Regions from separate parts of the Streptosporangium longisporum genome, predicted to be linked through region 1. Evidence: riboswitches for the same ligand, from Rfam matches in the RefSeq annotation. Region 1 holds a riboswitch; each other region holds the start of a gene.
The links. Region 1 has a riboswitch for cyclic di-AMP ahead of ABD832_RS14130 (C40 family peptidase). Riboswitches for the same ligand answer to the same signal wherever they lie in the genome.

Region 2: it holds a riboswitch for cyclic di-AMP, as region 1 does, so the genes downstream of both, ABD832_RS12430 (C40 family peptidase) here and ABD832_RS14130 (C40 family peptidase) in region 1, are expected to answer to the same signal.
Region 3: it holds a riboswitch for cyclic di-AMP, as region 1 does, so the genes downstream of both, ABD832_RS17075 (coiled-coil domain-containing protein) here and ABD832_RS14130 (C40 family peptidase) in region 1, are expected to answer to the same signal.

Annotation. Positions count from the first base shown of each region.
Region 1 is NZ_BAAAWD010000007.1:267,463-269,718, reverse strand. Features, by position in the region: gene ABD832_RS14135 (3-isopropylmalate dehydrogenase) at 1-609, opposite strand, end outside; cyclic di-AMP (ydaO/yuaA leader) riboswitch at 751-982, shown strand; gene ABD832_RS14130 (C40 family peptidase) at 970-1,566, shown strand; gene serA (phosphoglycerate dehydrogenase) at 2,175-2,256, opposite strand, start outside.
Region 2 is NZ_BAAAWD010000006.1:1,817,336-1,819,591, forward strand. Features, by position in the region: gene ABD832_RS12430 (C40 family peptidase) at 104-1,153, opposite strand; cyclic di-AMP (ydaO/yuaA leader) riboswitch at 1,160-1,308, opposite strand; gene ABD832_RS12435 (amino-acid N-acetyltransferase) at 1,645-2,256, shown strand, end outside.
Region 3 is NZ_BAAAWD010000007.1:915,477-917,732, reverse strand. Features, by position in the region: gene ABD832_RS17085 (DeoR/GlpR family DNA-binding transcription regulator) at 1-13, shown strand, start outside; gene galT (galactose-1-phosphate uridylyltransferase) at 10-1,089, shown strand; cyclic di-AMP (ydaO/yuaA leader) riboswitch at 1,161-1,297, shown strand; gene ABD832_RS17075 (coiled-coil domain-containing protein) at 1,301-2,256, shown strand, end outside.

The DNA of each region.
Region 1 (2,256 bases):
CCTCTCGACGGTGCGGGCCCACAGGTCACCGGCGTAGGTGAGCACGTTGGTCTTGTGGACCAGGGTGAGCCTCCTGCGGGGACGCGACAGCGCCTTGTCGAAGGCGTAGCGCACCACGCGCTCGACGCCGAAGGCGGTGTTCAGCGACTCCTGGGTGGCGATCTCGTGCGGGGTGCCGTGGCGCATGACGCCCCCGGCTCCGGCGTACGGGCCCTCGGTGCCCTCGCGGACGACGATCATGTCGATGTCCTCCGGCCGGACCCCGCCCAGCGGGGTCTCCACCCCGGGGAAGAGCTTGACCGGCCGCAGGTTCACGTAGTGGTCGAGCCGGAAGCGGAGCTTGAGCAGCAGGTCGCGCTCCAGCACGCCCGGGGGCACGCTGGGGTCGCCGACCGCCCCGAGCAGGATCGCGTCGTATCCGCGCAGCTCCTCCAGGACGACGTCGGGCAGCGTCTCACCGGTCTCGTGGTAGCGCTTGGCGCCGAGATCGTAGGTGGTGGTCTCCACCTTCGTGCCGACCGCTTCGAGGACCTTCAGCCCTTCGGCGACGACCTCGACCCCGATCCCGTCCCCGGGGATGACCGCCAGGCGGATGTTACGCGAATCCATGCGGCCACCCTACCGGGCCGTCTCGGTGCTTGAACACCGGTCTCACGCCTCGGACGAAATTTCCCTCGGGGACATTTGATCACTTTGCCCGTCTTTATCCTGTGTTGACCGTTTCGTGAGCTTTCGTTATGGTCCTCACCGTTCACGTTGATGCCTAATTCGTACGGATCATCCCTTATCGATGCGTACGGAGCCGGGGACCCACTCTTTCCGGGATCGTCCCGGGCCCCGGGAACCCCGCTCCCCGACGGGAGCGCGTTCCCGGCCGCCCGTGACGGGATCCCTCGGGGCGAATCGGCGCGCCCGCGCGCCGTAGGGCGGCCTCCACGCCCGAGCCCGACAGCTCACCCGGCAGGCCCTATGGAAGGAACGACCCTGTACGGCAAGATCTCCTCGCGCGTCGCGTCCGTCCTCGTCGCCGGGACCGCGGTGTTCGCGACCCCGGCCACCGCGCTGGCCGCCTCGCCCCTGCCCGCCCCCGCGCCTCCCGCGCTCGGCATGCCCGCCCTGAAGGGCGCCCTGCGCGCCGCCTCCTTGCGTCCCGCCTGGCAGAAGGCCCTGAGCTGGGCCATGTCCAAACGCGGCACGCCGTACGCGTGGGGCGGCACCGGCCGCGGCGGCTTCGACTGCTCCGGGCTGATGCTCCGCGCCTACGGGGCCGCCGGGATCAGGTTGCCCCGCATCGCCTCCGAGCAGTACGGGGCGTTCTCCAGGAAGATCCCCTGGAAGGACCTCAGGCCCGGGGACCTGGTCTTCTTCCGGGGTCTCGGGCACGTCGGAATGATCACGAAGCCCGGGTACATGGTGCACGCCCCGCGGAGCGGGGACGTGGTCAAGGAGGAGCGGCTCGCCTCCTGGCGGCGCGCCTCCTTCGTCGGCGGGGTGCGCCCCGACCCCGAGGGGGTCGAACTGGCCGAGCGGATCGAGCGCGCGACCGGATCCGTCGTCGACGGGTGAGCCTTTGCGGCCCCGTCACGAGCGTTCGCGCAGCCGTCCGCCCCGTCCGCCCCGGCCGGCCCGGACCGGCGCGCGGCCGTACCGGGCAGATGGCCGGTGGGGTCAGCGGGGTCAGCGGGTGGGCGCGCCACCGTTGTCGCGGCGGTCCAGGGCGGTCTGGATCGCGTCGGCCGCCTCGTCCTCGTTCTCGTCCGGGCGGTTCCAGGAGTACATCTCGTACATGGTGAGTCTCGTCTCGATCGCGGGTGAGCTGTGAAGGTGGCCGAGACTCCGGTCAGGACTCGGACCGGGCCCGATGCCGCGGTCCGGGTCACGGACCGCTGGGCGGAGGGCTCGGAGCCGGCGATCGCCACGGCACCGTGGCGGGCCGCCGGCCTGCCCTGTCAGGCCCCGTCACGGCGGGTGCGGAGTGCGAGAACACCCGGCGCATCTCCATCAGGTTACCCGGTGACGAAAGGGTCGTCTCGCCCCGCGTACACACTTCTCACATGTCGAGACGGTGGGCGGGTGCCGGCCCGGCCCCGGACGGTCCGTCCGGAGCCGGGCCGCGGCGCGTCGCGGCCGTTCCCGGAGGCGGCAGGACGCGGCCGGGCGGCGGGCCGGGACGGTCAGTCGGTCAGGTCGACCGAGCGGCCGCTGTCGGCGCCGATCTCCGCGCCGATCTGGTCGACCACGTCGGCCGGGATGGCG
Region 2 (2,256 bases), on a different contig from region 1:
CTGCCGCCGCCCGAATTCAGCCGCCCGCTCCGTCCGCCCGTCCTCGGCCGACGCCAGATCCCGCGCCGGGCGGGCGCGGGACGGCGTCGAGCGGGTGCCGGGGTCAGCCGGCGATGCGCACGCCTCCCACGAAGGGCCGGTCGTCGATCGTGGTGATGTGGATGACGTCCCCGGTCCGGGGGGCGTGGACCATCAGGCCCGCGCCGATGTAGATCCCGACGTGGTGCAGGTCGCTGTAGAAGAAGACGAGGTCACCCGGGCGCAGCTCGCTCCGGGAGACGCGCGTGCCCGCGGTCCACTGGTCGCCGGTGTAGTGCGGCAGGCTGATCCCGACCTTCTGGTAGGCCCACATGACCAGCCCGGAGCAGTCGAAGGAGTTGGGACCCTCGGCGCCCCAGACGTACGGCTTGAGCTGCTGGGTCAGCGCCCAGCGGGCGGCCTCGGCCCCCTTGCCGCTGCCCACGATGGGCGCGTCGACCTTCACCCGGGCGCCACGGTTGCCGACGGCCTGGGCGCGTACCTCCCTGAACAGGTCGCTCTCCACCCGCGCGACCAGTCGCTCGATCTTGGCGCGCTTGGCGCCGATCTCCGTCAGCAGCTTCTTGACCTCGGAGGTCCTGGCCTTGGCGCCGGCCTGCGCCCGCTCGGCGGCCTCGATCGCCCGGCCCACCTGGGCGACCTCCTCGCTCTGCTGCTGCTGCAGGGCGTAGCTGGTGGTGGCCTGGTCGAGGAAGTCGTCGGGGTCGGACGTCTGGGTGAGGGTGAGCCCTGCGTTCAGTCCGCCCGCCATGTAGCTGCTCTGTGCCAGCAGGGCGGCCTTGGTCCGCCGCGCCGCCAGCTCGGACTCGCTGGTGGCCAGGGTCTTCTTGGCGCTGTCCGCGGCCCGCTGCGCCTGCTTGAGCTTGACCCGCTCGCCGTTGTACTGCTCGGCGAGCGTCTCGATCTCGTTGTGCAGCTTCTCGGCCTGCGCGGCCAGTTGCTTGAGGCTGGGCTCGGGGTCGGCGGAGGCCGCGACCAGCGGGGTGCCCAGGGTGAGGGTGGCGAACGCCAGGCCGATCACCGCCATGCGGCGGCGGAGCCCTCGCGGCGCGCGTCGTGGACGGTGGGCGTCGCCACCCGCCTGGTCTCCTCCGCGGTCGCGCGTGCGCTTCACCAATGGACTCCTTCTCCTCGGCCGCCTACCGGGTTAGCTGACGGGTTCGGGCCGGAGGGCAGCCCTACCGGGTGCGCCGGTGGCACTCGGATTCACCCCGGGGGACTCGGGTGGGTCCCCGGTTCTCCCTGCGGGAGATTCGGCGGGTCAGGCTTTTCACATCTCTGACATCGAGGACGGAGATTAGTCCACCCCTGGTTCCTGCTCAACCAGAACTTCGAATTCAGTAGAGGTTTCGCAACTGAAATGTCACGGACGGATCACATCTCAAAATGATCACTGAGGCCTTTACGGGGCCTTTGCCCAGGGGGTCGTCGGGCCCCGAGGGGGTCCTCCCAGCTCCGGGAGCGTACCGAAGATGAAATGCGCCACACTTCGGCGTCCGATGCCCAGCGTGGCAATGGGACTACCAAGGGTCACGAGAGGAGGGTGGTGCGCGAGTTAGGGGTGAGCCGTAATTGGGGGACGGCGAGGACGTACGCTGATCGGTCATGGAGCAGGTTGCGGAACAGTCTCCGGCGCCGGTGATGCGCGCCCCCGCCGAGGCCGGAAGCGGTGGTGAACCCCGTACCGGCACGGAGCGGGACGGACCGCCGGGGGCGGCCGGCGTCACCGTCCGGCGTGCCCGCACCCCGGACGTCCGCGCCATCCGGCGCCTGGTCGACACCTACGGCGGCGCGGGACCGCGCCTGCTGGAGAAGGCCACCGTCACCCTGTACGAGGACGTCCAGGAGTTCTGGGTCGCCACCGACGAGCACGGGGAGGTGGTCGGCTGCGGGGCGCTGCACGTCCTGTGGGAGGACCTGGCCGAGATCCGCACCGTCGCCGTCGACCCCGCCCGCCGGGGGGCGGGGATCGGCCACCGCATCGTCTCCGCGCTGCTGCGCACCGCCGTCGAGCTCGGCCTGCGCCGCGTCTTCTGCCTGACCTTCGAGGTGGACTTCTTCGCCCGGCACGGGTTCCGGGAGATCCAGGGCACCCCCGTCGCCCCGGAGGTGTACGCCGAGCTTCTGGCCTCCTACGACGAGGGCGTCGCGGAGTTCCTGGATCTGGAGCACGTCAAGCCCAACACCCTGGGCAATACGCGGATGCTGCTGCATCTG
Region 3 (2,256 bases), 650 kb from region 1:
CGCCACCCGATGAAACGCACCGCCACCCACCTGGCCGACGGCCGGGAGCTTTTCTATTTCGACCGGCGCGACGATGCGGACAGGGGTGCGGCCGACCTGCGCGACCTGCCGCCCCGGCCCGCCGCCTCCGAGCTGCGCTACGACCCGCTGACCGAGGAGTGGATCGCGGTGGCCGGCCACCGGCAGGGCCGTACCTTCCTGCCCCCGGCCAGCGAGTGCCCGCTCTGCCCGTCCGGTCCCGGCAACCTCACCGAGGTCCCCTCCCCCGACTACGACGTGGTGGTCTTCGAGAACCGCTTCCCCTCGTTCTCGGCCCAGCCGGGCGAGTACCCGCAGCCGGGCGGGCTGAGCGAGGTCCGGCCCGGGATCGGCCGCTGCGAGGTGGTCTGCTTCACCTCCGACCACGACTCCTCGTTCTCCCGCCTGTCGTCCGAGCAGGTCGAGCTGGTCATGGAGGCCTGGATCGACCGTACGGCCGAGCTGTCGTCGCTGCCGGGGGTGGAGCAGGTGTTCTGCTTCGAGAACCGCGGCTCGGAGATCGGCATCACCCTGGCCCACCCGCACGGGCAGATCTACGCCTACCCGTACGTGACCCCGCGCACCAGGCTGAACCTCGCGGCGGCCGGCCGCTACCGGGACCGTACCGGGGGCGATCTGTTCGCCGATGTCCTCGCCTCCGAGCGGGAGGCCGGGGTGCGGGTGGTGGCCTCCAACGAGCACTGGACGGCGTTCGTCCCGGCCGCCGCGCGCTGGCCGGTCGAGGTCCACCTCTACCCGCACCGGAGGGTCCCCGACCTGATCGGCCTGGAGGCGGCCGAGCGGGCGGCGTTCGGACCGCTCTACACCGACGTGCTGCGCCGTCTCGACGGGCTCTTCGACATGCCGATGCCCTACATCGCGGCCTGGCACCAGGCACCGGTCAACACCGGCCGCGACCTGGCGTACGCGCACCTGGAGCTGTTCAGCATCCGCCGCGCGCCGAACAAGCTGAAGTACCTCGCGGGATCGGAATCGGCCATGGGGGCCTTCGTGAACGACGTGCTGCCCGAGGAGACAGCACATCTACTGCGCTCCATTGTCACGAGCTGATCACCGATAGGTCTCGTTTGAGGTCGCGTGACCTGGGGTTTACCACTACTATCCTTCCCACATCGGCTGTAGCAGCCGATATGCCTAATCCCAGGCGCCTCGCCCGGGAGCCGGGGAACCACCGCACCTGGGGTGAAACCACTTCGGTGGAAGGGCATCCTCCAGCCCGAACCCGTCAGCTAACCCGGTAGGCGGAAGGAGAGGAGAGTTCGTGGCGGCCCCGTCCCCCACGTTCCGTCGCCATGCCGCTCTGGCCCTCTGCGTGGGCTCGATCGCCGCGTTCACCCTCGGCGCTCCCACCGCGGGAAGCGCCGACCCCAAGCCGACCGAGGCCGAGCTCCGCGCCGACCTGGTCAAGCTCAACAAGAAGATCGACGCGCTGATCGAGACCTACGCGGCCAAGCGCGAGTCCCTCAACAAGGCGGAGAAGGCCGAGGCCGTGGCCAAGCAGAACCTGCGCAGGGCCGAGGAGGTCTACGCCGAGAACGAGAAGCAGGTCGACTCCATCGTCCAGCTCCACTACCAGAGCAGCATCGGCGGCCTGCCCGCCCTGCTGTTCGCCGACGACATCGGCAGCGCGGCGGTGATGGAGCAGCTCACCGCCGAGCAGAGCGCCCACCTGCAGGGGTTCGCCCAGAGCGTGGAGCGCAGGAAGAGGTCCGCCGAGACCGCCGCCCGCCTCACCGACGACATCGTCGAGGAGGCCAAGGAGGTCCAGGAGCGGCGCGAGGAGGCCGAGGACCTGATCGAGGAGATCAAGGACAAGCTCGACAAGCTGGTCCCCACCGGTTCGGGCCGCCGCTCCGACGGCAGCTGGGCCCCGCAGCTGCCCACCGGCGCCGACAACATCACCGACCGGACCCGGATCATGCGCGAGGCGATCAAGAGGCGCTTCGACCTGCCGTACTCGGTCGGCTGCTACCGGGCCGCGAACGACGGCGGCGAGCACCCGCTGGGCCGCGCCTGCGACTTCATGATGAGCGTCGGCGGCTCGATGCCCACGGCCGCCAACCTCAGGCTCGGTGACGAGATCTCCGCCTGGGCCATCAAGAACAAGGCCAGGCTCGGGGTGAAGTACGTGATCTGGCGCCAGCGCATCAACCACGGCTCCGGCTGGAGAACCATGTCCAACCGCGGCGGCGTCACCGCCAACCACTTCGACCATCC